Regions from separate parts of the Priestia sp. YIM B13486 genome, predicted to be linked through region 2. Evidence: predicted binding sites of a transcription regulator. Region 2 holds the regulator's gene; each other region holds the start of a gene.
What was found. The regulator Rex, encoded in region 2, represses fermentation and respiration genes when NADH is low (regulators of the CRP and FNR family bind a similar motif). The targets are predictions, from matches to a motif close to TTGTGAAATATTTCACAA.

Region 1 (7,884 bases), on a different contig from region 2:
GGACTGGTTCTAAGTGAAAAGATCCATAAATGAAATCATGAATTTTCATAAAACGACTTCACTTTCCCTTCTTTTATCACATCTATATTCATCTAGTAGAATAACGCTCTGCAAGCTTCTCTTTATGCGAACTGAATATTTCTTCTAAAGAAATATCATATTTGTTAGCAATAACAATCAAGTTACCTAACACATCTCCTAGTTCTTCCGTTAATTCTTTCTTATTTTCTTCCAAAGTTCCAGTTACTTCATCAGGTCGATCCCTTCCAATTTCTAAAGCTCTAATAGCTCGTGCTACTTCACCTGTTTCTTCAGCAAGAAAACCAATTCGAATAAAGATATCTAAATCTGACCAACCTCTCATTTTGTAGTAGTCTTTTACCCAGTGTTGAAATTCTGTTACGTTCATTAAATAGTTCCACCTTCCTTTTTTAACTTCAACTAAGTTTACCAAATCATCCATTATTATGTATAATCAATAACGGTGATTACATAGGAGGGGATCTTTATGAAAAGAATAGCTGTATTTTGTGGATCGAGTAATGGAGCATCTGATCTTTATATTCAAGGTGCAAAAGCTTTGGGCAAAGAGCTTGCTAAACGTAATATTTCGCTTGTATATGGTGGAGCAAGTGTTGGAGTAATGGGTGCTGTGGCTGATGCCGTGTTAGAAGCTGGCGGACATGTCATTGGCGTCATGCCTACTTTCCTTGAAGAAAGAGAAATTTCTCATAAAAACCTGTCAGAGCTTATCGTTGTTAAATCTATGCACGAGAGAAAAGCCAAGATGGCTGAACTTGTAGATGGATTCATTACATTACCAGGTGGTCCAGGTACACTAGAGGAATTCTTTGAGATTTTTACATGGGCTCAGTTAGGATTACATCAGAAGCCTTGCGGATTATTAAATATTAATGATTATTACACACCACTTATTTCTTTATTTAATCACATGACAGAAGAACAATTTCTACAGGAAAAATATCGTTCTATGGCCCTTGTAGATACAGAACCACAAGGTTTATTAGATCAATTCAATACATATCAACCTCCTTCAGTTAAAACATATATCACAAAAGCACAAAGCTAACAAAAAAACAGGATTAGACACTATCTAATCCTGTTTTTTTGTTAGCTTAAAATATAATTTCGTTTACTTCTTTTAATGTAACGAATCTGCCACCTAGCATATTATTATGATGTTCTACTATTTTAGAAGCTGAAAGCGCAGCAGTATCAAATGTGCTATGGGCATCTTTTACTAAGATATTCTCTTTATACCCTAAGCTATATGCTCTTCTACAAGTAGTATCCAAACAAAATTCAGTTTGCATACCTGCAATGACTAATTTTTCGATTTCAAGTTCCTGCAGTTTTTTATGTAAAGTTGTTTGATAAAATGCGTCCCAAGAAGATTTTTGAATAACTGTGTCTGTTGGTAGAGGGGGAACATCCCGATGGATTTCCCATGTGACTTTTCCTTCACTAAGCATACTATCGGAACTGGAGTCTGTATGTTGTATATAGATAATTGGTATATTAGATTTGTGCGCGTTTTCCCTTAGAGAAATAATATTTTTAAGTACTTGCTGTTCATTCCATAAAGACCCACCTTCATAAGAAAACATAATATTTTGAACATCTACAAGCAACAAAGCCTTTCTTTTACTCATTTGATTGTATCCCCCTATTGATTTTTGTGGTAAAAAATTCAAAATAATATTATATCAAATTAAAATCTTATATTATATAGCTTGAACTTATGAAATCTATTCTTCTTCGAGGTGTATATAATATGCACCAATAGCTAATATAATACTGCTTCTAGGAAGTTTACATACTTAAATAAAATTCTTATTTTTAATTCACTAATCTAACATAAATGTTAAAATATGCAGAAAATAGTTAAGGAGAATTACATATGAGAAAAGATTTCAGCAATACGGCTTTAATTATTATCGATGTTCAAAGGGCTTTTGAAGATGAAAAGTGGGGGATAAGAAATAATCTCACTGCTGAAGAGAATATTCAAATTCTGCTAAAGACATGGAGAGAAAAGAAATACCCAATTATACATATTAAGCACTTATCTGATAACGACCATTCAATTTTTCATCCTAGTAAACCAAGTTCAGATTTTAAAGATATTGCAGTGCCAGCTGAAAATGAACCCATTTTTAAAAAGAAAGTAAATAGTGCATTTATAGGAACTGGACTTGAAAAACATTTAAAATAAAACCAAATAGAAAAGGTTGTAATAGTAGGGTTAACAACTCCACATTGTGTCTCAACTACTACTCGAATGAGTGGTAATTTAGAATTTGAAACGTACTTAGTATCAGATGCAACAGCTGCATTTGCAATAAAAGGGGCAGACAATACGTATTATTCAGCTGAACAAATACATAATGTGTCATTAGCTACTTTAGACAATGAGTTTGCTACAGTTTTAACCACAAAACAATTAATCCAAAATTTACTCGGTAAAATAAAGGCTTAATACTTTTATTTTAACTGTATATGCTATACACCTTTAGTTGACATAAGTACAACTCCCTTTAGTAATATAAAAAGCAGAACATCAGATAGGATGTTCTGCTTTTTAAGAAATTAATTTAAAATACTATAAAAACATTAACGTTCATTCTCCTACATTGTTCGATAAGGCATAAACGTTCCGCCAAAAAAATAACTCCATACAACGAGAAGTACAGCAAATAAAATGAACAAGAACCAACCTCTGGCATATGCGTTTAATTCTTGTTTGTTTTGTACCTTTTCTCTGTATTTTCGTTGGACATCATGATGTTTCGATGTATTTTTCATTAGCATTCCTCCCTTGAATTTGGAATAAACAATTGGAGCCAGTGTTATGAAATATAAAACATACTATACATTACCTTTTTTCCTTATAATTATATTTATGAAAGGTGTTTTTTTAGGTTGAAATAATCTTTGTATTAGAATCCCAAAGACTTCAAGGAGCTAGTGAGCTCTTATTACGTTCTCCTTTGCTATTCATATCCATTACCTCTTCTAAGAAAAAGAGGAGAAACACAGCTATAAGCTCAGTTATGGAGGGAATAGTAATGCTTCTAATTAATTCATCAGCAGTATGTATAGCAAACCAGGAAAAGCTACAATCAATGACCAGTCTCGCAAGGAATTTTCTTTTAGAGTTTTTAATTTGTTGAGAAAATGTATTAATAAGAAATATGGATAGTAAATCAACTATAAATCCTATAATAAAAAACAGTAAGAGGAATATTAATAGAGATAGAAATGAGTTGTATTGTACCCCAAATATTTTAAATAAACCAATAAATCCAAACACAAATGCTCCTAGCATTAATGAAATAGCAATAATAACAATTAAAGTTATAAAAATAACAGTAAATGATTTAGTGAAAAAATTAGATATATTGTGAGAGGGTCCAGTTTTCTTTCCTTTCAAGGTAAACATTCACACCCCTTGCTGCTAATTTTTCTTTAATGTATTTATCCTAGCCAATCGTGGGTATAAGCTAGTATTCCTAAGGTGGCTCCAATTCCAGCTCCAAATAAAGTAGCCCCTACTAGTTTTAATTTATTCTTATTATAAGTCATGAAAAACCCCCTTTTATCCAATTATATACAAAAATGGTTTTTAGTAAATGAATCTCTTTAAATGATATAATTAATATGTATATACACCCTTAGTTACCATAAAACAGATTATAGGAATTTATCTGTACATACGTAAAAGCCATTTAAGAATTATCTTAAATGGCTTTTACAGTGTTTATATTATTTCATTTACTCATCAACAATTATCGTATCAGCGTTTATATCCTCGAAACAGAGGTTTACTGTTCTTTGTTTCGCTCTGGTTCTATGTATTGTTCCAGCTGGTATAAGTAACATATCATTCGGTTTTAACACGGCTGTATCCTTATCTTTAAAATCAATTAAAAGTTCTCCCTCCATAATCATAAAAAGTTCATCTGAATTAGAATGATAGTGCCATTTGTATTCGCCTGAAAATACAGCTATACGAAGGCAGTGATTATTAATGTTTGATACAGGAAAATTCACGTGTTGATCTTTAATATCTTTTGTAATTTCTTGAAGATTAATCTTTTCCAGCTCTAATTTCTCTACCATTACAATTCTCCCTTTATATTTTTTCTATAATAAATTCAATGTAATTTCCCCATATACACTAAACCATTTGAACGATTTCCATTCATAGTTGTATATTCTAATTTCTTGTATTCTAAGGTTTCAAATTGATCTATCCATTCTTTCACGCGTTCTTCGCTATGATGACGTAAAATGGCTCCATCTGGTAATTCAAAAACCCCATATTTATGATACTTAGTGAGTCCCTTTTCATAACGTAATTTATTTCTTTCATCACTATTTAGTAGAAAGTCGTTGATGTAAATAATACCTCCTGGCTTTAGTACCCGTTTAATCTCATTTAAAATAGCATTTTGTTCATCACTTTTATGAACACATGTTAAAACTGCAAAAAGTAAGACAGCATCCAAAGAATCATTAGGAAAAGGAAGCTTCCCACTTTGAATAACTTGAAAATCGATTTCTGAGTTATGAGACTTAGCTCTTTTAATCATTTCTTCTGAAAAGTCTACACCATGTAAATTGTTATAATCGTAACTTCTTAATTCCAATAAAGTCCGTCCATACCCACAACCATAATCTAATATGGCAGCATTGTGATTAACATGTGTTAGGAATAATTCAGGTTGAAAAGGCGTAGTAAAATCTTTTTTATTAGCTACTTCATTCCAATATTCATCTTGTTTGATCATCTTTATGAAACATCTCCCTATTGATCTATCAACTTTTATTGCATCATAGCATGTAAAAACATAAAATAATGTGAGATATCTCATATTTTTATAATAGTAGGAGAAAAAATGAAATTTTTAAACGACCCTATGCGAAGTTACTATATCGAGAAATACTCTATTCAATCACTTTTTTCCTTTCCAATTACTCCGTTTATTCAGGTCTGCGAATTTGAACGTGGTGAATTTATCTATAAGGAAGGCTCCTATCCTCAATATATTTATTATCTTGTTGAAGGTAAGGCAAAACTCTATGTTACACACGAAAATGGGAAAGTGTCCTTGATTAATTTTTTACAAGCTCCAACATTTATGGGGGAAGTGGAACTATTAAATTCACAAAGATATTCTAAAGCTATACAAACTGTCACTAAAACCATTTGTTTGGCTATTCATATTAACACCTGTAAAAATAAGCTCTTAACAGATGTAACATTTCTCAGATATTTATGTAGTTTTTTAAGTGAGAAAGCAACTAAAATTTCAGCAAAGTATACACAAAATCAGGCCTATCCACTTGAGAATCGCCTTGCTGCCTTTCTAATATTGTCGGCTGATGATAACTTTTATAAAGAAAAACATACTGAAGTATGTGAGTATTTAGGTGTATCATATCGCCATCTGCTCCATGTACTAGCTCAACTATGTAAAAAAAATATTATTGAAAAGCAGTCGCAAGGCTACATCATTAAAGAAAGAGAATATCTTGAAAAACTAGCTAAATTAAATTGAAAATACTTATAATAATTTTGCTTCAAAATAAAGATAACTATATGTATAATCCATACATTTTTAATTAACATAATGAACTTTCTAGGAACCTAACACCTAAAAAAGATTTTCTATTTCATTGTGGTGCTTCTCATTTGTTCTAAAATGTTCAATATTTTTGTCTACTATTTAAAGAAAATCACTCTACTGAGTGATTTTCTTTGTTTAAGGCTAAACTTATACTAAGAATGAATAGTATAAAATAAGAATCTATGGGTGAAAAATGTATGTTAAAAAAGATTGTTCTACTCCTATCCATATCTTTTTTTGCTTTAGGTGCTCCTCTTACTGTATCAGCACACGCAGTCCTTTTGGATGCATCACCGAAAGAAGGAAGTCAACTAAAGAAAATGCCTGACAAGGTATCATTGACGTTTAATGAACGACTAGGAGAAGGTGTTTTTAATCTTCAAGTACGTAATGACAAAGGAAAGCTTATTACCACTAAGAAAGCAACAATGAATCGATCTCATAAAACGATTTCTTTGGATGTGCCACCTTCTAAAAAAGGGATTTATACCGTTAGCTATTCAGTCATTTCTGCGGATAGCCATCCTTTACAAGGAACGTACGTCTTTTCTATAGGAGAAAAAATAGATCAAGCTATTACGAATGACACTAGTAATCAAGGCGAAAACGGTAAGCACAGTTCTTTGTATAATATAGGTTTTTCTTTAGGACAAACATTCTATTATCTGTCCTTATTATGGTTAGTTGGCTTTGTACTATGGAAATGGTATGTTCCTTATCAAACAGGTCATCAGAAACAAAAGTATAATACCAATGTAAAGTACCTCCAGATTGGTTATATGATTTTTTTACTGATTAGTATAGGAGTCCAAGGTACTGGGCTATTAAAAGATTCTAGCCTTTCCCAAATACAAACATTTGTTGTGCATTCTCCTACTGGTTGGTCGTGGATGACTTGTATTCTTCTTGTATGTGTAGGTTTTCTCTTCCTACTAAAGAATAAATGGTTTGATTTTATGTGGGCAGGTTTGCTGTTAGTAGCTACTACGTTAAATGGTCATGCTATAGCATCAGACGTACCAATCTATACAATGATTTTAGACTTTATCCATTTAGTTACAGCCTCTTTATGGGCAGCTGGGTTAGTTTATCTTTTCATGATATGGCGTAAGGAGAGAGAACAAGCTCTAGCTTTTCTTCCTATTTTTTCGCGTATAGCTTTTGTGAGTCTTATGTTATTAATCCTTTCGGGTGTTCTTTACACATTAAAGCTTCTTCCAGACATAACAGCACTCTTTAAAACCACCTGGGGACTGTTATTGTTAGCTAAAATATTTATGGTCATGTTAGTAGCTGGTATAGGAATACTCATTAGAGAACATCTCCGAAAGAATGATTCACCAAGCCTTGCAAAGTTTTTAATTTCCGACATAAATTTTATGCTGATTATTGTATTAATTGTAGGAACGATTACACACTTAAACCCTGTTCCACATAATGACCCTTTGGTATGGAAAGAAAATAAGCAAGACATAGAGTTTCTCGTGAAAACGTCAACCTTATCTCCTGGCAAGGATTCTCTCTGGGTAACAGCATCTTTACCACAGGATGGATCTTCTATTCAATCGATAGACATCGCACTTTCTCCTAAAAATACAGGAGAGCTTGCAACCATAGATGTGCCCTTAAAGGAAAGTAAAGGAGAAAATCGGAAGAAACAACAATTACAGTATAAGATGTATGAAACAAACAACCTTGTCATTCCTTATGCGGGAAGATGGCAAATTGCCGTACGGCTTGTTACATCAAACCTAGATGAGGTTGTGATTTATAAAGACATCGTTGTTTACGATGTTAAATAATGATTTTAGAAAGAAGGAAACGAAATGAAAAAACAAGTAGCAGCTCTTTTATCTACATTCATTCTTTCAACCATTGCATTTGCAGGAACGGCGAGTGCTCATGTTGTCGTATATCCTCAAGAAGCAACACAAGGCTCTTATGAAAAATTTACTGTACGTGTTCCAACTGAAAAAGATATTGCAACTACAAAAGTAAAAGTCGAGATTCCAAAAGACGTAGAAATATCTCGATTCGAGCCTAAAGAAGGATGGAAATATGAACTTCAAGAAGACTCTTCAGGTTTGATTACAAGTGTGACATGGACAGCTACCGATGCAGGCTTGTCGCCTACAGAGTTTGGGGAATTCAGTATGCAAGGAAAAGTAGGCGATAATGCTAAGAAGATTGTTTGGAAGGCCTATCAAACATATAAAGATGGATCAACAGT
Region 2 (7,884 bases):
CCGCTTTTATCGCTAGTTGTATCTGGAGGGCATACAGAGCTTGTATACATGGAAAGTCACGGTCAGTTTAAAGTGATTGGTGAAACGAGAGATGATGCGGCAGGAGAAGCCTACGATAAAGTAGCCCGCACGTTAAACCTTCCATATCCAGGCGGACCTCATATTGACCGCCTTGCACATGAAGGAGAGCCATTAATTGATTTGCCGCGTGCTTGGCTAGAAGAAGGATCCTATGATTTTAGTTTCAGTGGGTTAAAATCAGCAGTTATTAACACTGTCCACAACGCGAAGCAAAAAGGTGAAGAAATTCTTCCACAAACACTTGCTGCTAGCTTTCAAGCGAGTGTTATTGATGTGTTAGTAACTAAAACGGTTAAAGCTGCAAAGGAATATAAGGTTAAGCAAGTGTTAGTAGCAGGAGGAGTTGCTGCTAATAAAGGACTTAGAGCAGCGCTAGAAGAAGCATTTGCACCATTACCAAACATTGAGCTTATTATCCCGCCGCTATCTCTATGCACGGATAATGCCGCAATGATTGGAGCAGCGGCAAGTGTACGATTTGCTCAAGGAAAACGCTCAGATATGTCATTAAACGCAAACCCCGGTTTAGACTTGGAAGAGTAAGAGACGAATGAGATTTATTTCTCATTCGTCTTTTTTGTGGATAAAAATGATTTATCAACAATATTCAATAAATTTAGAATTGACTGTGGATAATTATGTGGAAAAGTCCGTGCACTCAGTACACGGACATGTTATCAACAAGTTTTAATTATGAAAATCAGACAGATATCCACTATTTATTCACAGAGTGGATAAAGCTTGTCCTAAAGCGCACGAACAAGTAAATAGGGTGAATAAATACGAAAAAATATAGGCTATTCTTCTAGAAGCAGCTGTAATTCTTCCCACTCTTCCATTAATGTGGATAACTGTGAAGAAATTTTTTCATTTTCACCGTTTAATCTTGATACTTCTTCGTGGTTTTGATAAATTTCAGGATTACAAAGAAGTTCTTCATTCTCCGCTTGTGCGGCTTCTAATTTGTTTACTTCAGTTTCAATTTCTTCAATTCGGCGCGTTCGCTGCCTCATCAATTTCTTTTGTTCTTTATCTTGTTTATAAGACTGTTTATCTACTTTTACCGTACGTTCTTCGTTGGCTTTTATATTTTCTAATTCTTTGATTTCCTCTATTTCTGCTTTCTTTTCTACATAATAGTCATAATCTCCAAGAAATTCTTCTACTCCTTCAGGAGATAGCTCTGCTATTTTGTTTGCAATACGATTAATAAAATAACGGTCATGTGAAACAAATAATAGAGTCCCTGGGTAATCAATTAACGCATTCTCGAGTACTTGTTTGCTATCTAAATCAAGATGGTTAGTAGGTTCATCCAAAATTAAGAAATTAGCTTTTTGAAGCATAAGCTTCGCAAGAGCCAAACGTGCTTTTTCACCACCGCTAAGCGTCGAAACGATTTTCAGTACATCATCACCTGAAAACAGAAAATTTCCAAGCGCTGTACGAATTTCTTTTTCAGGTTTGGATGGGTAGTCATCCCAAAGCTCATTTAAAACAGTTTTATTAGACGTTAAATTAGCTTGCTCTTGGTCGTAATAACCAACCATTACGTTTGAGCCAAAAGAAATGGTTCCAGTCTTGAAGCTTAGTTTATCCACAATACCTTTTAATAACGTAGATTTCCCAACTCCATTAGGACCAACCAACGCAAGGCTTTCACCTTTTTTAATCCGAAGGTTTGCGTCTTGGACGACATATTTGTTTTCATCATATCCGATGGACACGTTTTCGAGATTTAAGACTTCATTTCCGCTTTGACGCTCAATTTCAAACGAAAAACTAGCTGATTTTTCGCCTTCGTTAGGTCGATTTATTAACTCCATTCGATCGAGCTGCTTACGTCTGCTTTGCGCACGTTTTGTAGTCGATGCGCGGGCGATGTTTCGTTGAATAAAATCATTCAGTTTTGCGACTTCATCTTGCTGCTTTTCGTACTGACGCAACTCTTTTTCATATCGCTCTGCTTTTTGTACAAGGTATTTAGAGTAGTTGCCCGTGTACTTGACCGTTGTTTTTTGTGTGACTTCATACACTTGATTTACGACCTTATCAAGGAAGTAACGATCGTGTGAAACAATTAAAATAGCTCCTTCATACCCTTGCAAAAACTGTTCCAGCCATGCTAAAGTTTCAATATCTAAGTGGTTGGTAGGCTCATCCAGAATAAGCAAGTCTGGCTTTGTTAAAAGCAGTTTTGCAAGAGCCAAGCGCGTTTTTTGTCCACCGCTCAAGGAGGAAATAGGGGTGCTATAGTCAAAGTTTGAGAAACGGAAACCGTGAAGAATAGATCGTGTATCCGCTTCATATTGATAGCCGCCTAAATCTTTGAACGTTACTTGAAGCTGATCGTACTCTTTGGTTAGTTTTTCGTATTGAACTGAATCATTAAAAATGTCTGGATCGCCCATCTTCGTTTCAAGCGTACGTAATTCTTTTTCCATCTTCTTTAACGGAGCAAAGACTGTCATCATTTCTTCCCATATGGAGAGTGTTGACTCAAGAACTGTATCTTGTCCCATATAATCAATGGAAACACCTTTAGGTTTAATAATTTCTCCGCTGTCATAAGAAAGCTGCTCAGCAATAATTTTTAATAAAGTTGATTTACCTGCACCGTTTCGTCCCACTAGGGCAATGCGGTCTTTTGATTGTACTTCTAACTTTATATTCGATAAAATGGGTTCTGCCCCATAGTATTTTGTAATACCGTTCAATTGTAGAATAATCATTTTTTCACCTCTAGTAGTATATCCATAGTGTATTTTAACATATTTTCAACTACAAGTTCTTCCTACAAGCGTTTGTAATTTGTAGAGGGACAAGAACAAATGATGAAGCGAATGTTTTGATTCATGAAATAAAATGATTTTACCTGCACATTTTATACAGGATACTATGTTAAAATAAGAGATAAGTGCATCTCTGAACTTATATATGATGGATGTAGAAAATCCGTCATGACTAACAAACGGATCCTTTGAAGGGCTAATTGCTTCGTTCTAGCTACCGACTTTAAGTATTCCTGGATAGACAAAAGGCGTCGGGGTGTGAAGCGGAGTATATATAAAACAAGAGAAAAGAGAGAGAATTGGAAGCGCTACCTCAAGGCGGTTGAGGCTTTGTGAAAGGTAATGCAATATGACTTGAAAATGTTAGTAATGACATACATGAACTGAGGGGGTACAACGTGAACACTGAACAATTAAAAATACCACAAGCAACGGCTAAACGATTGCCGCTTTATTATCGTTTTTTAAAAAACTTGCATGCTTCTGGTAAACAGCGTGTTTCGTCAGCGGAGTTAAGTGAGGCAGTGAAAGTTGATTCTGCTACTATTCGCCGGGATTTTTCTTACTTTGGAGCATTAGGGAAAAAGGGATACGGCTACAATGTGAATTATTTACTTACATTTTTCCGTAAAACGTTAGACCAAGATGAAGTAACGAAAGTAGCACTGATTGGCGTAGGGAATCTGGGAACGGCCTTTTTAAATTATAATTTTATTAAAAATAATAACACCAAAATTGAGTGCGCTTTTGATGTGATAGAAGATAAAGTCGGTACAAAAGTAGGCGACGTGCCGGTTTATCACCTTGACCAATTGGAAGATTATATGAGTGATGATATCTCAGTGGCAATTTTAACCGTTCCTGCCCCTGTGGCTCAGCAAATTACCGATCGTTTAGTGAGTTGCGGAATTAAAGGGATTCTAAACTTCACTCCTGCACGCTTAAACGTACCGGATGAGATTCGACTGCATCATATTGATCTGGCTGTAGAATTACAGTCGCTTGTCTACTTTTTGAAAAATTATCCTGTTGAATAAGATGGACTGTGTTACGATTTCCTTAAGTCTAAATTAATAAGGAGAGTGGGAATATGGGGATTGGAGCAGGCAGTTGGATTATTATTGCGATTGTAGCACTGCTTATTTTTGGACCGAAACGGTTACCGGAGCTAGGAAGATCAGTCGGGCAAACGCTTAGAGAGTTTAAGCATGCCGCTAGCGGTGCCTCAGAAGATCGTGAAAAAGATAAACAGCGTCAAGTAGATGACAAAGAGTAAAAGGGTGATCATAGTATGACCGAACAAGAAATGTCAATATATGATCATATAGGAGAGCTGCGAAAGCGCATTTTAATTGTTTTATTTTTCTTTGTCATTGCCACAATTGGCGGCTTTTTTATAGCGGATAAGGTTATTGTCTATTTACAGCATGCTGATGAGGCAAAAAATTTAACGATGAATGCATTTAGGCTAACAGATCCAGTTAAGATTTATATGCAGTTTGCTGTTATTATCGGCTGTGTACTTGCAGCTCCTGTTGCACTGTATCAACTTTGGGCATTTATTAGTCCTGGTTTATATGAAAAAGAGCGTAAGGTAACGCTTGGATATATTCCTGTTTCCATTTTTCTCTTTATCGGCGGTGTCTCTTTTTCTTATTTTGTGTTGTTTCCATTTGTCGTCGATTTTATGACGCGCGTTTCTGATGAGCTGAATGTAAACCAAGTGATTGGCATTAATGAATACTTTTCTTTTTTAATGCAGCTCACACTGCCTTTTGGCCTGTTGTTTCAGCTTCCTGTTGTCGTCATGTTTTTGACGCGATTAGGAATTATCACGCCTATGTTTTTATCTCAAATTCGAAAGTATGCCTATTTCGTACTGCTAGTTATTGCCGCACTTATTACACCACCAGAATTGCTCTCGCACATGATGGTGACAGTGCCGCTCTTAATTTTGTATGAAATCAGCATCATTATTTCCCGCATTTCGTATCGCAAAGTGTTAAAGGCAAGGGCAGAGCAAGAAAGAGAAGATGTTAGTATGTAAAAAAACCACTGAAACAGTGGTTTTTTTATTTAGATGAATCATCTTGATTTTTATATTGCTGCTGCAACTTTTTAATTTTATAGTGCAAGATAAAAATGCGCACCGCAAATCTGAAATCGAACGCGGCTACGAGTGCAAATAAGATCGTGGGGAAATTCCACACGGTTTCCTGAGCATTTTGAATAGCCAGGTAGGTGAATAAAACCCCCATAATAATATAAATAAACCCTCGTGTTAAAGGGATATTCTTCATAAAAACATGCCTCCAAAAATAAACTGCATTTGTTCTGCTTGCTTTTGCATTTCTATAATTTTATCTGCAAAAATAGTTTGAGATAAAATAACGACTGTATTCATCAACACGTGAGCAATAATGGGTACAATAATTAGTTTTGTTCTTGCATAAAGGAATGCAAATACAAATCCCATGGCTGTATACACGAGCAAATGTTTAAAATCCCAGTGTACGGCAGCAAAAATAAGGGAACTAATAAATGCAGAGACAAAGAAATTATATCGTTTGTGAAGAGAGCCGAAAATAATCTTTCGAAAAATAATCTCTTCTAGAATTGGTCCAATAACAGACGTAACGACAATTAGGAACGGCGTTGCTTTAACAAGATTAACAATATTTTGTGTGTTTTCAGATACTTGGGTAATGCCAAGAGCGTGCTCAATCATACCTGCTACAGCTTGACCAGCCATAGCCAGGAACACCCCAAGGACTGACCAGACCACAGTTACCGTTGTTCCCGCATGTTCTATACGCATGGACATGTCACGGCGTAGCAGCAGTAAGACAATAAGTAAACCAAGGATAAAGCTAATGATGGTCCAATAAGTCAAAAGCATGACATTCGCTGTTCGAACTGGATATTGATCAAACATTCCTGTTAATTTTAACAGCGGTATACCAACAACTCCTGAAAACTGCATAAGGATGTAGGTGAGGATAACATACCAATAACGTTTTTCCAATCTTCTATACTCCTTTAAAAGGTTTTTATGTATATATGTCGAAGAAGTACTGTAAAGTTAGTAATTTCTTCTTGCTCGTATTGTAACATACATATTATTGAACAGAGAAAAGAATGCTTTATTTCTCAAAATCGTCGAAATCTAAAACTATTATATGTAGTTTTCGTAAATTTTAAATTTTTTTTGTTTAATACTTGCAAAAAAAACCCACTTTGTTTTAATATAATAATTGTGTTAGCACTCGTTGAGGTTGAGTGCTAATAAAAATGCAAACATATTATTTGAGGAGGTTGTTTCACTTGTTAAAGCCATTAGGTGATCGCGTAGTGATTGAACTTGTAAAATCTGAGGAAAAAACAGCAAGCGGTATCGTGTTACCGGACAGTGCAAAAGAAAAGCCACAAGAGGGTAAAATTGTTGCTGTTGGTACAGGCCGAGTATTAGAAAGCGGTGAGCGTGTAGCTTTAGAAGTAGCTGCGGGCGATCGTATCATCTTCTCAAAATATGCGGGTACTGAAGTGAAATACGAAGGTACTGAATACTTAATTTTACGCGAAAGCGATATTTTAGCTGTAATCGGCTAATGTTAACCACAAACTTATCATACGTAAAAAATAGATTATTAAGAACATCTTGAGGAGGTCAAAGAACATGGCAAAAGACATTAAATTTAGCGAAGAAGCACGTCGCGCAATGCTACGTGGTGTAGATACATTAGCAAATGCTGTAAAAGTAACGCTTGGACCAAAAGGTCGTAACGTTGTATTAGAAAAGAAATTCGGTTCACCGCTTATTACAAATGACGGTGTAACAATTGCAAAAGAAATCGAATTAGAAGACGCATTTGAAAATATGGGTGCTAAATTAGTAGCCGAAGTTGCTAGCAAAACAAACGACGTTGCTGGTGACGGTACAACTACTGCAACAGTTTTAGCGCAAGCAATGATCAGAGAAGGTCTTAAAAACGTAACGGCTGGTGCTAACCCAATGGGTATCCGTAAAGGTATGGAAAAAGCAGTAGCTGTAGCGGTTGAAGAACTAAAAGCAATCTCTAAACCAATTCAAGGTAAAGATTCAATTGCTCAAGTAGCGGCTATCTCAGCAGCTGACGAAGAAGTAGGTCAATTAATTGCTGAAGCAATGGAGCGCGTTGGTAACGACGGCGTTATCACACTTGAAGAATCAAAAGGTTTCACAACTGAATTAGAAGTGGTAGAAGGTATGCAGTTTGACCGTGGGTATGCATCTCCTTACATGGTAACTGATTCAGATAAAATGGAAGCTGTATTAGATGATCCATACATCTTAATCACAGACAAAAAAATCGGTAACATTCAAGAAATCTTACCGGTATTAGAGCAAGTTGTTCAACAAGGCAAGCCTCTATTAATCATCGCTGAAGACGTAGAAGGCGAAGCTTTAGCAACATTAGTTGTGAACAAACTTCGTGGTACATTCACAGCTGTAGCTGTTAAAGCTCCTGGTTTCGGTGATCGTCGTAAAGCAATGCTACAAGACGTTGCGATCTTAACAGGCGGAGAAGTAATCACTGAAGAGCTTGGTCTTGACTTAAAAACAGCAAGCATCGATCAATTAGGTCGCGCTTCTAAAATTGTCGTAACAAAAGAAAATACAACAGTTGTAAACGGTGCAGGAAACGCAGAAGATATCCTAGCACGCGTAAACCAAATCAAAGCTCAGCTTGAAGAAACAACTTCAGAGTTTGACCGTGAAAAATTACAAGAGCGCTTAGCGAAACTTGCTGGTGGCGTAGCTGTAATTAAAGTTGGTGCGGCAACTGAAACTGAGTTAAAAGAACGTAAATTACGTATTGAAGATGCATTAAACTCTACGCGTGCTGCGGTTGAAGAAGGTATCGTAGCTGGTGGTGGTACTGCATTAGTAAATATCTATAATAAAGTAGCGAGCATCGAAGCTGACGGTGACACTGCTACAGGTATCAACATCGTATTACGTGCGATTGAA
Region 3 (7,884 bases), on a different contig from region 2:
TATTTATGTATTCTATTGAATGTGAGTTTGGTGGAGAGAATATAGTTGTTTTTAAAAAGGGGTAAAGGGGAGATTGAATGAAGGCGATGGTTGGGGTAAATGTGGCAGCGGCTGTTTTGTGCGGTGCGGTGATGTATGCGGGGACGCAGCACTGGCAGGAGCAAACGGAAGCGCAGGCAAGTGAAGTAAAAACTGCTGTTGTACATAAAGAAAAACAGTTTTCCGATGTATCTGCTTATACAAAAAATCTTCCAGACTTTATCACAAAGCAAATCCAGTCATCTATCGCAAATAAAAAGCCTCTGACTCTTGTAATTGCCACATCCGCAAAGGAAGCAGGGTGGCCTCAGCAGTTAAAGAAAGAGCTAGAAGCTACATATGGAAGTGATGTATTCACTGTTAAAACACTTTCATACGGCAGCCAAACAACTGGTGAGCTTTTATCCTCACATATTGTGAATCAAATTAATCAACTTCAGCCAAATATTATTTTATTTGAAGCACCTCTTAAAAATGATTATCAGAAGCTTACGTTAGACGATACGCTTAAAAATACAGAGACACTGATTCATCAGCTTAAAGACTTGAAAAAAACTCTGATGCTTCAACCGTCTCAGCCGTACATTTCCCAGACGGAGTCCTATGAAGAAGGGGTAGAAGCTATTCGGGGAGTGGCAGAAGAAAATTGGGTTCACTATTTAAATCATTCGCTTATTTGGCCGTTTCATTTAGGAGAGTATATCAATAAAAACGATGGGAGATTAACAAAGAAAGGAGGTGAAGTATGGGGAGCCTATTTAGTAAATTGGTTCACCGATAAAGAAAAAATAGATTGAATTGTAAGTTATCAGACGTCTTCCCGAACTATTGCCAGACAAAAATAATTGAATGAAGCCCTCTAAGCCAGGATAAGAGAACTTCATTCAAGCTCTTACGTTATCTTACTTTTTTTAAATGTCGGTTTGCTCTGCTTTTATAATAATAAGAGCCGGTGCTTGGGCATTTATAAAGCGTAATACCAAAAAACTGCAAAGGTGTTTTAATTCGTTTTAAAGAATAAGATAAGGGCATTATGGTCCTCCTAAATAAAATGGATTAATATTACAAAATTTGAGTTAATTATACAAAAAAATCCTCGGTTGGTAAACCTTAATAAAGAACAAAATCAAAAAATGTTCTTTATCAGAAACAAAAAAGCGATTTTTCTCTAGAATAATGTCTGTTTTACTGACATAATAGTTTAGGGAGTTTAGTATAATTTTATTACATTAACGTAAAAAAATAGGTATGAGGGTTATATTGCAACAGAATTTGATTTATAATTAGAAAGGTTGAAAGAAGGGATAAAATGGATATTAATGAAAAAAATGATATGTTGCTTCCTCCAGAATGGATGGCCCTTGTTAAGGAAGCAATGGATTCAAATATAACGAAGAATGAGTTTGAAGAGTTTCTTAAACAAAAATCTCTAGAAAATAAAAGTATAGGTAGCAGCAAAAAAACCATTAGAACCTAAGTTCTAATGGTTTTTTTATTATCGTGCTTTATTTTGTTGTAAAAAATCCTTAATTTCTTTGCTAGATAAGCCCAGCTGTTTTGCTTCGTAAATAAGTTGTAGCCATTCTTTATCTAGTTCGTTATCAAATACTTTGTTCAGCTTTTCCATCAAGTCTGCTCCTTTAGTAAAGGAAACTCAGCCATCATAGTGTAAAAACCGTAGATCTGTAGTTTTGCGTCCTAACTTTTCAATTAGTTTGCCTTTTTCTGTAAGAATATAATTTAAATTATATTCTACTATACTTAGTCTGTAAAAACATGTAAAAAATAAGTTTTTGAGACTAAGTTTCCGTTATTTTAAGCATCTTCAAAAGCATTCTATTCCCTATGAGAGACTTTTCGTATAAATATTTTTTCTTTATATTCCAACATTGTAATCGCATACATAAAACTTATATGTTAGATAACCTAACACATAAGTTTAATGATTCAGAAAATTCATATACCTTAAATGTATCTTTAAAGATGCATAGAAAATATATCTTTGAAACAAGCAGGTATAGACGCCAGGGGAGGAATGGAAGATGCAAAAAAAGAAACTCGTATTGATTGGAAATGGAATGGCTGGAGTTCGAGCGATTGAAGAAGTATTGAAGGTTTCAAACGAAGCATTTGAGATTACGATTTTCGGAAGCGAGCCGCATCCGAACTATAATCGTATTTTACTATCAAAAGTGCTGCAAGGAAATACGAATGTTGAAGACATTACGCTAAACGATTGGAACTGGTATCAAGAAAACAATATTACATTATATACGGGCAAAACGGTTACTAGTATCGATTCAGTAAAAAAAGAAGTAGCGACAAACAGTGGCAGAGTAGAATCATATGATGGATTAATTTTAGCAACGGGTTCTCTTCCTTTTATTCTTCCGATTCCAGGATCAGATAAAAAAGGAGTTACGGCTTTTCGAGATATAAAAGAAACGGAAGATATACGGGGACGCAGCACTGGCAAGAGCAAACGGAAGCGCAGGCAAGTGAAGTAAAAACTGCTGTTGTACATAAAGAAAATAATTTTCTGATGTATCTGCTTATACAAAAAATCTTCCAGACTTTATCACAAAGCAAATCGAGTCATCTATTGCAAATAAAAAGCCTCTTACTCTTGTAATTGCCACATCCGCGAAGGAAGCGGGGTGGCCTCAACAGTTAAAAAAAGAGCTAGCAGCTACATATGGAAGTGATGTATTTACGATCAAAACCCTTTCATACGGCAGTCAAACAACTGATGAGCTTTTATCCTCACATATTGCCGATCAAATTGATCAACTTCAGCCAAACATTATTCTTTTTGAAGCACCTCTTAAAAATGACTATCAGCACCTTACGCTAGATGATACGCTTGAAAATACAGACAAGCTGATTTATCAGCTCAAAGACTTGAAAAAAACCCTTATGATTCAGCCGTCACAGCCATATATTTCACAAACGGAGTCCTATGAAGAAGGGGTAGAAGCAATCAGGGGAGTGTCTGAAGCAAACTGGGTATATTATATGAATCACTCGCTCATTTGGCCGTTTCATTTAGGAGAGTATATAAATAAAGACAGCGGTAATTTAACGAGAAAAGGAAATGAAGTGTGGGGAGAGTACGTTGTGAATTGGTTTACGGGAAAATAAAAAGGCAAGCCCTATTATATGTGGAATAGGGCTTGTCTTTTTATAGTTTTTAGAACGAAACTCTAAAATTATTAATCATTTTTAATAGGAGTGATTTTTATCATAGCTCAGGTTATTTATTCTTGCTAAATTAATGTTGTGAAAAACATCACAAAATAAAATGCAAAGAATGATCTCAATTAAAACGTAATTAGACCATTTATTTTTTTTACTTGCTGTTAAAGCAATGGAATCGCATACATAACATAAATGTGTTAGATAACCTAACATATAAGTTGAATGATTCAGAAAATTCATATATCTTAAATATATCTTTAAAGATGCATAGAAAATATATCTTTGAAACAAGCAGGTATAGACGCCAGGGGAGGAATGGAAGATGCAAAAAAAGAAACTCGTATTGATTGGAAATGGAATGGCTGGAGTTCGAGCGATTGAAGAAGTATTGAAGGTTTCAAACGAAGCGTTTGAAATTACGATTTTCGGAAGCGAGCCGCATCCGAACTATAATCGTATTTTACTATCAAAAGTGCTGCAAGGAGATACGAATGTTGAAGACATTACGTTAAACGATTGGAACTGGTATCAAGAAAACAATATTACATTATATACGAACGAAACGGTTACGAGTATCGATTCAGTAAAAAAAGAAGTAGCGACAAACAGTGGGAGAGTAGAATCGTATGATGAGTTAATTTTAGCAACGGGCTCTCTTCCTTTTATTCTTCCGATTCCAGGATCTGATAAAAAAGGAGTGACGGCTTTTCGAGATATAAAAGACACGGATGAAATGCTGCAGGCTTCTCAGCAGTATAAAAAAGCAGCGGTTATTGGAGGCGGACTGCTTGGATTAGAAGCAGCGCGCGGACTGTTAAATCTGGGGATGGACGTATCTGTGATTCACTTAGCTCCGTATTTAATGGAACGTCAGCTTGATCCAACAGCGGGCAAATTGCTTCAAAACGAATTAGAAAAACAAGGTATGAAGTTTTTGCTTGAAAAACAAACGGCGGAAATCGTCGGCGATGAGCGAGTTGAAGGATTATCTTTTAAAGACGGGACGTTTTTAGAAGCTGATTTAGTCGTGATGGCCGTTGGAATTAAGCCAAATGTTCAGCTTGCAAAAGAAGCGGGACTTAACGTAAATCGAGGAATTGTTGTGAATGACTTTATGCAAACGGATATTTCAAACATCTACGCGGTTGGAGAATGTGCAGAGCATAGAGGAATGGTATACGGACTGGTGGCACCTCTGTATGAACAAGGAAAAGCATTAGCAAAAGCGATTTGCGGTGCAGAAAAAGTGCCTTATGAAGGATCGGTTTTATCAACACAGCTAAAAGTATCAGGTGTTGAAGTGTTCTCAGCAGGAGACTTCACGGAAGATGAAGAGAAAAAAGCGATCAAAGTGTTCGATGAACAAGACGGCATTTATAAAAAGCTTGTTTTACGAGGCAATCAAATCGTAGGAGCCGTTCTTTTTGGAGACAGCAGTGACGGAAATCGACTGTTTTCAATGATACAAAAGCAAGAAGATGTATCCGATGTCGCAAAAGTTTCGATTTTACAGCCATCTGGCGGTAACGCCGGTGAAAGCTTAGTAGCAAGCATGAGCGCGGATGATATTATTTGCGGCTGTAACGGCGTAACAAAAGGTACGATTGTGGAAGCTATTCAAAAGCAAGGATGCTCATCGGTTGATGAAATCAAAGCTTGTACAAGTGCCTCTCGCTCCTGCGGAGGATGTAAGCCGCTTGTAGCGGAAGTGCTTCAGCATACTCTTGGCGCTGACTTTGACGCGGCGATTCAAAAAGAAGCGATTTGCGGCTGTACGACTCTTTCACGAGATGAAGTTGTCGAAGAAATCAAAGCAAAAGGCCTTTCGCATACGCGTGAAGTGATGAATGTACTTGGCTGGAATAATGAAGAAGGCTGTTCGAAATGCCGTCCGGCGCTAAACTATTATTTAGGTATGGTGAATCCAACCGGATACATTGATGAACGCGAATCACGATTTGTGAATGAACGCATGCATGCAAATATTCAAAAAGACGGCACGTATTCTGTTGTTCCTCGCATGTACGGAGGCGTCACAAATGCAGAAGATTTACGAAAAATTGCAGATGTTGTTGATAAATATGAAATTCCGCTCGTAAAAGTGACGGGTGGTCAGCGTCTTGATTTGTTTGGTGTTAAAAAAGAAGATTTGCCTAGCGTATGGGAAGAGTTAGATATGCCTTCTGGCTACGCGTACGGCAAGTCGCTGCGGACGGTGAAAACATGCGTCGGGGAACAGTTTTGCCGTTTTGGCACGCAGGATTCAATGGGCGTTGGAATTGCGCTTGAGAAAAAATTTGAAGGACTATGGACGCCTCATAAAGTGAAAATGGCTGTATCTGCTTGTCCGAGAAGCTGTGCTGAGTCAGGTATTAAAGATATTGGCTTTATTGGAATTGACGGCGGCTGGGAAATTTACGTGGGCGGAAATGGAGGTACGCATCTTCGCGGCGGAGATTTATTGTATAAAGTAAAAACAGACGAAGAATTGATGGACATCACAGGAGCTTATTTGCAGTATTACCGAGAAACGGCTAATTACTTAGAGCGTACGTCTGCATGGATTGAGCGCATGGGACTTTCGCACATTCAGTCCGTGCTTGATGACGCTGAGACGAGAAGAGAGCTGAATATGCGTATGGACGAAGCGTTATCTACGTACCGTGATCCTTGGAAAGAAATCGTCGAAAGCAAAAAGACGAAAAAAGAGCTATTCGAAACAGTTGTCACATCATAAAGGTGGGGGGAAATAAAGATGGTGAATAAAAACATTACAAAAGTATGCGTAGGGTCGATTCATGATTTTCCGGTAAGCCTAGGAAAAACAGTGAAAGTAAACGGAAAAGAAATTGCGGTGTTTAAGCTATCAAGCGGAAAAATACGGGCAATTGAAAATCGCTGTCCGCATAAAGGCGGGGTGTTAAGTGAAGGAATCGTGAGCGGCGACTCGGTGTTCTGTCCGATGCATGACTGGAAAATTTGCTTGCATGACGGTAACGTGCAAGAGCCTGACAGCGGATGTGTCGACACGTACGAAGCGGCTGTTGAAGGAGATTTGCTGTATCTTTTAATTGAAGAATAAGTAACGTGGCGCGTTGATTTTCAACGCGCCACAAAAATTCAAGGGAACAAACTAAAAGGAGCGAAGCAAAAATGAGAACAGGAAAAGTGTACATTGTAGGAGCCGGACCAGGAGATCCAGATTTACTAACGATAAAAGCAGCCAAATGTTTAGAAAAAGCAGATGTTATTTTATACGACCGATTAGTGAACCCTGTTCTTCTTCAGTATGCAAAAGAAGGAGCTGAACTCGTCTACTGCGGGAAAAAGCCTGGTGATCACTGCGTTTCTCAAGATGATATTCATGATTTGCTTGTATTCTACGCAAGAAAAGGAAACACCGTCGTGCGGTTAAAAGGCGGAGATCCGTTTATTTTCGGAAGAGGCGGTGAAGAAGCAGAAGTGCTCGCTCAGCATACAATTCCATTTGAAATCGTTCCGGGTATTACAGCGGGAATTGCGGCACCGGCGTATGCTGGAATTCCTGTGACGCATCGTGAGCTGAGCCGTTCGTTTGCCGTTGTGACGGGACACTGCTTGAGCGGCAAGCCGGAAAGTATTCGCTGGGAGCATTTAGCAAAAGGAGTTGATACGCTTGCGATTTATATGGGCGTTAAAAACTTGCCATATATTTGCCGTCAGCTTTTAGACGCCGGAAAAAGCGCGGATACGCCGGCCGCGCTTATTGAACAAGGTACGTCTATTTATCAGCGCACGGTTACAGGCACGCTTGGCACAATTGTAGACACGGCTGCTGAACAGCAAGTGAGTAATCCCGCGATGATTGTGATTGGTGAAGTGGTGAAGCAAGCTTCTGCTCTTTCTTGGTTTTTGGAAAAAACAGAAGAAAAAGTATGCGTCTAAGATGAATAAAAGGAGGAAACACTTTTGTTTAAGAATTCACTGCAGTCAATGAATGAGTTAGCCCGTGAAAAGACGAAGCTTGTGAATGATCATTTGCCGAGTTATTTGCTGTTAGCTGTGCTAGCGGGTGCTTACGTAGGACTTGGCGTTATATTAGCTCTATCGGTAGGAGCACCTTTGGCCTCTGCTTCTTTACCGGTCGTTTCTCTTGTGATGGGGTTATCTTTTGCTGTTGCTCTTCTGCTTGTCGTATTTGCAGGAGCTGAATTGTTTACGGGGAATCATATGGTTTATACAGTCAGTACGCTATCGGGAGTCACGACATGGAAAGATACGTTCAAAAACTGGACGTGGTGTTTTATCGGAAATGCGATAGGTGCGTTTGGGCTTTGTTTGTTAATTACCGGAACCGGTTTGTTTAAAGGAATTGAACCGAACCATTTACTTATGACGCTGGCAGCTAAAAAAATGAATTTGCCGGTCAGTGAATTATTTTTTCGCGGCATTCTTTGCAACTGGCTTGTTTGCCTGGCAATTTGGACGGCTGCGCGCACTAAAAGCGATGCGGCAAAGATCATGCTCATTTTTTGGATGCTGTTTGCATTTGTTGCATCAGGATACGAGCACAGCGTGGCAAATATGACGTTTCTTGGTCTAGCTTTATTGCTTCCGCATCCTGATGCGATTTCGGCTGCTGGACTATTTCATAATTTAATTCCCGTT

Region 1: a site for Rex is predicted at 4,883-4,900, ahead of yeiL (transcriptional regulator YeiL). Genes of this name have one in related genera too.
Region 3: a site for Rex is predicted at 3,317-3,334, ahead of nirB (nitrite reductase large subunit NirB). Genes of this name have one in related genera too.

Annotation. Positions count from the first base shown of each region.
Region 1 covers NZ_JBHZOZ010000002.1:4,585-12,468, forward strand. The annotation lists gene ACFX4G_RS04230 (HD domain-containing protein) at 1-49, opposite strand, end outside; gene ACFX4G_RS04235 (MazG nucleotide pyrophosphohydrolase domain-containing protein) at 89-409, opposite strand; gene ACFX4G_RS04240 (LOG family protein) at 509-1,090, shown strand; gene ACFX4G_RS04245 (cysteine hydrolase family protein) at 1,137-1,673, opposite strand; partial or broken gene ACFX4G_RS04250 (cysteine hydrolase family protein) at 1,922-2,500, shown strand; gene ACFX4G_RS04255 (hypothetical protein) at 2,650-2,826, opposite strand; gene ACFX4G_RS04260 (YrvL family regulatory protein) at 2,978-3,463, opposite strand; gene ACFX4G_RS04265 (cupin domain-containing protein) at 3,796-4,125, opposite strand; gene ACFX4G_RS04270 (class I SAM-dependent methyltransferase) at 4,179-4,814, opposite strand; gene yeiL (transcriptional regulator YeiL) at 4,923-5,585, shown strand; gene ACFX4G_RS04280 (copper resistance CopC/CopD family protein) at 5,852-7,456, shown strand; gene ACFX4G_RS04285 (YcnI family copper-binding membrane protein) at 7,481-7,884, shown strand, end outside.
Region 2 covers NZ_JBHZOZ010000024.1:8,619-16,502, reverse strand. The annotation lists gene tsaD (tRNA (adenosine(37)-N6)-threonylcarbamoyltransferase complex transferase subunit TsaD) at 1-624, shown strand, start outside; gene ACFX4G_RS27740 (ABC-F family ATP-binding cassette domain-containing protein) at 879-2,813, opposite strand; gene ACFX4G_RS27735 (redox-sensing transcriptional repressor Rex) at 3,272-3,910, shown strand; gene tatA (twin-arginine translocase TatA/TatE family subunit) at 3,964-4,149, shown strand; gene tatC (twin-arginine translocase subunit TatC) at 4,165-4,920, shown strand; gene ACFX4G_RS27720 (YdiK family protein) at 4,946-5,173, opposite strand; gene ACFX4G_RS27715 (CPBP family intramembrane glutamic endopeptidase) at 5,170-5,898, opposite strand; gene groES (co-chaperone GroES) at 6,198-6,482, shown strand; gene groL (chaperonin GroEL) at 6,550-7,884, shown strand, end outside.
Region 3 covers NZ_JBHZOZ010000004.1:7,946-15,829, reverse strand. The annotation lists gene ACFX4G_RS12125 (SGNH/GDSL hydrolase family protein) at 78-836, shown strand; gene ACFX4G_RS12120 (hypothetical protein) at 937-1,071, opposite strand; gene ACFX4G_RS12115 (anti-repressor SinI family protein) at 1,349-1,516, shown strand; gene ACFX4G_RS12110 (anti-repressor SinI family protein) at 1,535-1,666, opposite strand; cyclic di-GMP riboswitch class I at 1,685-1,769, opposite strand; partial or broken gene ACFX4G_RS12105 (FAD-dependent oxidoreductase) at 2,082-2,495, shown strand; gene ACFX4G_RS12100 (hypothetical protein) at 2,956-3,180, shown strand; gene nirB (nitrite reductase large subunit NirB) at 3,560-5,974, shown strand; gene nirD (nitrite reductase small subunit NirD) at 5,993-6,319, shown strand; gene cobA (uroporphyrinogen-III C-methyltransferase) at 6,391-7,161, shown strand; gene ACFX4G_RS12080 (formate/nitrite transporter family protein) at 7,186-7,884, shown strand, end outside.